Flavivirga eckloniae: one gene and its partner. The protein of the gene in region 2 binds, or shares a complex with, the protein of the main gene of each other region. Links are inferred from orthologs where the notes say so. Each region holds a gene or a part of one and is shown on either strand. Other genes may lie near its edges.

Evidence for each region.
Region 1: the proteins of carA (region 2) and carB are in contact, whole or in part, in a solved structure (PDB 1KEE), measured with the Escherichia coli proteins. The link is inferred for Flavivirga eckloniae from one-to-one orthologs.

What each region holds. Positions count from the first base shown.
Region 1 is NZ_CP025791.1:4,815,861-4,819,356, reverse strand. What follows is about bases 33-3,462. They hold carB (carbamoyl-phosphate synthase large subunit), read right to left. Parts: upstream 3,089-3,462; coding sequence 233-3,088; downstream 33-232. Other genes in these bases: rpmH (50S ribosomal protein L34), read right to left, coding at 3,206-3,367; C1H87_RS19725 (T9SS type A sorting domain-containing protein), read right to left, coding at 33-34. In the rest of the region: more of C1H87_RS19725, read right to left, coding at 1-32. UniProt on the Escherichia coli protein: Large subunit of the glutamine-dependent carbamoyl phosphate synthetase (CPSase).
Region 2 is NZ_CP025791.1:4,169,601-4,172,487, reverse strand. Bases 67-2,887 are described here. They hold carA (glutamine-hydrolyzing carbamoyl-phosphate synthase small subunit), read right to left. Parts: upstream 2,119-2,887; coding sequence 1,015-2,118; downstream 67-1,014. Other genes in these bases: C1H87_RS17310 (DNA-directed RNA polymerase subunit alpha), read right to left, coding at 2,834-2,887; rplQ (50S ribosomal protein L17), read right to left, coding at 2,204-2,683; eno (phosphopyruvate hydratase), read right to left, coding at 67-777. In the rest of the region: more of eno, read right to left, coding at 1-66. UniProt on the Escherichia coli protein: Small subunit of the glutamine-dependent carbamoyl phosphate synthetase (CPSase).

The sequences.
Region 1 (3,496 bases), 650 kb from region 2 along the record:
TAAAAACTACTAATAAGTAATGGTAGATTTTCATAGGTTAGAGGCTTTTTAGTACAATACGAATATACAATAGTTTTTTGTAGTTGATAATTGACATATATCAATAAAAATACAAAAAAGTGCTCTATCTATATATAGAAGTATTACAATACCAGAGCCTTAAAAAACATTTAATATGAATACCTTCCCATGAAAAGCATAAAAAATGCCGCTTAAAGCGGCATTTTTTTTATTATTTACTTAAATACATTTTTCGTCTTGAATACAGATCGTAAAACGCATCGTCCTTTAAACTATCTATAAATAAGATACTTTCACCAGTACTCTTCATTTCCGGTCCTAATCGCTTATCTACATTTGGAAACTTATTAAAAGAGAATACGGGTTGTTTAATGGCATAACCTTCTAACTGAGGGTTAAACTTAAAATCTGTTACTTTTTTCTCTCCTAACATCACTTTTGTAGCGTAGTTTACATAAGGTTCCTTATATGCTTTAGCTATAAAAGGTACGGTTCTGGAAGCTCTTGGATTTGCTTCAATGATATACACGATATCATCCTTAATCGCAAACTGAATATTAATCAACCCTACTGTATTTAATGCTCTCGCAATAGTATGCGTATGATCTATAATTTGCTGCATTACTAAATCCCCTAAATTAAATGCGGGTAGAGTGGCATTAGAGTCTCCTGAGTGTACTCCACATGGCTCTATGTGCTCCATGATTCCAATGATGTAAACATTCCCATCAGCATCACAAATGGCATCTGCCTCTGCTTCAATAGCACCATCTAGATAATGATCTAATAACAGTTTGTTATTTGGAATTTTTCTCAGTAAATCAACAACATGCTCAACTAATTCTTCTTTATTGATAACAATTTTCATCCCCTGCCCTCCTAAAACATAGCTAGGTCTTACTAAAATTGGGAAATCTAATTGCTCAGCTAATTCTAAAGCTTCATCAGCGTTTTCTGCAACTCCAAAGTCTGGATAAGGAATATTGTTGTCTTTTAATAAGCTAGAAAAGCTTCCTCTATCTTCTGCTAAGTCTAAAGATTCAAAACTAGTTCCAATAATTTTAATTCCGTATTTGGTTAACTTTTCTGCTAATTTTAATGCGGTTTGCCCTCCTAATTGAACAATAACTCCTTCTGGTTTTTCATGACGAATAATGTCATAAATATGTTCCCAGAAAACAGGTTCAAAATATAGCTTATCGGCAGTATCGAAGTCTGTAGAAACCGTTTCCGGGTTACAGTTAATCATAATCGTTTCATAACCACATTCTGCGGCAGCTAAAACACCATGAACACAACAGTAATCAAACTCAATACCTTGCCCTATTCTATTAGGTCCAGAACCCAGTACAACAATTTTCTTTTTATCGCTTACAACACTTTCGTTATGTGTGTACACTTCACCCGAAGGCGTCTCCACCACATTTTCGAATGTTGAATAGTAATATGGTGTTTTCGCAGTAAACTCGGCAGCACAAGTATCTACCAACTTAAATACACGCTGAATATTGAATTCATCTCTCTTATTGTATACTTGACTTTCCAAGCATCCTAACATATGAGCTATCTGGCGGTCTCCATATCCTTTTTGCTTCGCTTCTAATAATAAATCTTTATCAAGCGTATCAATAGTATATGTAGATATTTCTTTTTCTAATTGGAATAATTCCTCGTACTGCTTTAAGTACCACATGTCAATTTTTGTGATATCGTAAATCTGACTTAAAGGAATTCCCATGGCAATCGCATCATAAATCACAAAAACACGATCCCAAGAAGCATTGGTAAGTTTATCAATAATCTGGCTGTAATCTTTATAACCTTTTCCGTCTGCTCCTAATCCGTTTCTTTTAATCTCTAAAGATTGTGTGGCCTTATGTAAAGCTTCCTGAAAAGAACGTCCGATTCCCATCACTTCCCCAACAGCCTTCATTTGTAAACCTAAAGTTCTATCCGATCCTTCAAATTTATCAAAGTTCCAACGTGGTATTTTTACAATAACGTAATCTAACGTTGGTTCGAATAACGCTGAAGTCGATTTGGTTATCTGATTATCTAATTCATCTAAAGTATAACCAATAGCTAGTTTTGTTGCTATTTTAGCAATAGGATAACCTGTTGCTTTACTTGCTAATGCCGAAGAACGTGATACCCTTGGGTTTATTTCTATGGCAATGATATCTTCTTTTTCGTCTGGACTTACAGCAAACTGTACATTACATCCCCCTTCAAAATCGCCAATACTGCGCATCATCTTGATGGCCATATCTCGCATTTTCTGATAGGTCTTGTCACTTAAAGTCATTGCTGGTGCAACCGTAATGGAATCTCCTGTGTGAATTCCCATTGGGTCCATATTCTCGATAGAACATATAATTACAACATTATCGTTTCTATCGCGAAGTAATTCCAATTCATATTCCTTCCAGCCCATCATGGCTTTATCGATCATAACCTCATGAATAGGAGAGATTTCTAATCCGCGACGTAGTAATTTATCAAAGTCTTCTTCTTCATGAACAATTGCAGCACCTGCGCCACCGAGAGTAAATGAAGAACGAATACATAATGGAAAACCAAATTCTTGCGCAATTTCCTTTCCTTTTAAGAAAGATGTCGCCGTAGCTTGAGGTGCCATACCAACACCTATCTTCCCCATTAATTCTCTAAATTGTTCTCTATCTTCTGTTATATTAATAGCATTAATGTCTACTCCTATTAATTCAACTCCAAAATCTTTCCAAATACCTTTTTCGTCTGCCTCAATACATAAATTTAAAGCAGTTTGCCCACCCATAGTAGGCAATACAGCATCAATTTGTGGATGCTCTTTTAAAATTTTAATAATGGATTTTGTATTAAGAGGTAACAAATAAACATGATCCGCCATAGATGGGTCTGTCATGATAGTTGCTGGATTAGAATTGATAAGAATCGTTTCAATTCCGTCCTCTCTAAGTGACCTCAAAGATTGAGAACCTGAATAATCAAATTCGCAGGCTTGTCCAATAACGATAGGACCTGAGCCAATAATTAATATCGATTTTAGGTTTGAATTTTTTGGCATTTTTTACTGGTTATTAATGTCTAAATTTTATGTGCTTGCAAAAATAGTCTTCAATTAGATATAAAAAAAGGCGTTACGCTTAAGTAACACCTTTAAAATATCAACAATTGTTAATCATTATTTCTTATGTCTTGTTTCAGATGACACAGATATCTTTTTTCTTCCTTTAGCTCTTCTACGAGCTAATACCTTTCTACCGTTAGCAGAAGCCATTCTTTCTCTGAAACCGTGCTTGTTTCTTCTCTTTCTTTTAGAAGGCTGAAATGTTCTTTTACTCATTATCTTGTGTCTTTAAATCTGAATTGTATTTTTAATCGTTTGGACCTTCTCCAAAACCGAGGGCAAATATACAAAGCCTTTATTACTTTGCAAACCATTTTTGAAAAAAAAATTCTTAATTGTATTTTT
Region 2 (2,887 bases):
TTCAAAAATAGTGTAATCGTACTTACCATCTTTATAAAACTCTGCTGAAGCACAATCTAAAGCTATCTTCACTTCATCACCAAACTTATAACCTGCATTTTCTACCGCTTTACCAATAGTTTCAATAGCATCTTCTGTTCCATCTAAAGTAGGAGCAAATCCACCTTCATCACCAACTGCTGTACTTAAATTTCTATCGTGTAATACTTTTTTAAGATTATGGAAAATTTCTGTACCCATTTGCATAGCATGTGTAAAGCTTTTAGCTTTTACCGGCATAACCATAAACTCTTGAAATGCGATAGGTGCATCACTATGAGATCCTCCATTAATAATATTCATCATTGGTAATGGTAATGTATTACCAGAAACTCCTCCAACATAACGATATAATGGTAATCCTAATTCTCCAGCAGCTGCTTTTGCTACGGCAAGAGAAACTCCCAAAATAGCATTAGCTCCTAATTTTGATTTATTTGGAGTCCCATCTAAATCAATCATCATCTTATCGATTAGGTTTTGTTCGAATACAGATACTCCTAATAATTCTTTAGAGATAATAGAGTTTACATTATCTACAGCTTTAGAAACACCTTTCCCCATATAGGCACTGCCTCCATCACGTAATTCAACAGCTTCATGCTCTCCAGTTGATGCACCAGACGGTACAGCAGCTCTTCCTAATACATCATTTTCTGTTACTACATCTACTTCAACTGTAGGGTTCCCTCTTGAATCAAGAATTTGTCTTGCGTGGATATTAATTATAATACTCATAATTAGTTATTTTTAAACTTTTATTGCTTCAAATTTACGGCTAAATCTTCTTTATTTTAAGATGTTTTTGAAGAAATACTCAAAACTACATCTACAACGTTTTAGTAAAATAAAGGAACTTTTCGGCATCTTGTTTTCATCAACCTAAAGTTCTCAATATGAACTAAAATCATCAAACTATTGCGTTATAAATAAGCCTCAAAAAAAATGTGCTTTTTTGAGGCTTATTTCGTTATTTTATTTTTTGATATTCTCAATGAATTGATCGAAAAGGTATTCTGAATCGTGCGGTCCAGGACTTGCTTCGGGATGATATTGCACTGAAAAACAATTTTTGTTTTTCATGGCTAAACCAGCAACGGTGTCATCGTTTAGATGCAAGTGTGTTACTTGTAAATCCGGATTCGCTTCTGCTTCTTCTCTATTTACTGCAAACCCATGGTTTTGAGATGTAATTTCACCTTTTCCTGTTATCAGGTTTTTCACAGGGTGATTAATACCTCTATGTCCATTATGCATCTTATAGGTGGAAATTCCATTCGCTCTGGCAATAACCTGATGTCCTAAACAAATACCAAATAAAGGTAAATCTCTTTTTATAATTTCCTTTGCTAAAGCTTGTGCTTCTACCAATGGTTCCGGATCTCCAGGGCCATTAGACAAAAAGTATCCATCTGGTTTAAATGCTTCTAAATCCTCGAATTTAGAATTATAAGGAAACACTTTTATATAAGCGTCTCTTTTTGCTATATTTCTTAAGATATTCTTCTTAATTCCTATGTCTAAAGCTGCTACTTTATACGTTGCATTTTCATCTCCATAATAGTAAGGTTCTTTAGTAGACACTTTTGATGCTAACTCTAAACCTTCCATATTAGGTACTTCTGCTAATTGCTTCTTAAGACCTTCAATGTTATCAACTTCTGTAGAGATTAAGGCATTCATCGCTCCATTATCTCTAATATAGCTTACTAAGGCACGCGTATCAACATCTGAAATAGCCAACAGGTTATTTTTATCTAAAAACTCTTCCAATGAGCCTTCAGAATCTACTCGTGAATACTCATAACTGAAATTTTTACAAATTAACCCTGCAATTTTAATGGAATCCGACTCTACTTCATCGGCATTCGTTCCATAATTACCAATATGAGCATTTGTTGTTACCATTAATTGCCCGTAGTAAGATGGGTCTGTAAAAATCTCTTGGTAACCAGTCATACCTGTATTAAAACAAACTTCGCCAAAAGAAGTTCCTTGCTTGTTTCCAACAGCTTTACCGTAAAAAATAGTACCATCTGCTAGAAGAATGATGGCTTTTTGTCTTTTTTGATATTTCATATTTTTCAAAAGTTTAGCAAAATTGCATAAAAAAAAGGATAAACTAAAATAGTTTATCCTTAATATTTCAAATGCTTATTAACATTTATTCTTCCTCTTCGTTTGTTGCTTTAGTCTCAACGGCCGGAGCAGCAGCTGGCTTGGCACCACCTCTTCTACTTCTTCTTGTTGTTTTCTTAGCTTTCTGCTTGCCAGCGTTGTAAATTTCGTTGTAATCTACAAGCTCTATCATAGCCATATCTGCATTATCTCCTAAACGATTACCAAGCTTAATAATTCTTGTGTAACCTCCTGGACGATCTGCAACTTTAGCTGCTACATCTCTAAATAATTCTGCAACTGCTTCTTTTTGTCTAAGACGAGACATTACAATACGTCTGTTGTGAGTCGTGTCTTCCTTAGATTTTGTAATCATAGGCTCAACAAATTGCTTTAAAGCTTTTGCTTTGGCAACCGTTGTATTAATACGCTTGTGTTCTATTAAAGAACAAGCCATATTAGCTAACATTGATTTTCTGTGAGCTGTTTTTCTACCTAAATGATTGAATTTTTTTCCGTGTCTCATGACATTTGTTTTAAACCTTTATCTTGCTACTACCCATTATTGAGGAGCAAACTATAAAGGAGTTATTTTTTGATTTATGATTCTTGATTTACGATTTTTGATTTGAGAAATTTGACCCTTTTTAATACGTCATTCTAAAATCTAAAATTGTTAGTCTTTATCTAATTTATATTTGCTTAAATCCATTCCGAAATTTAATCCTTT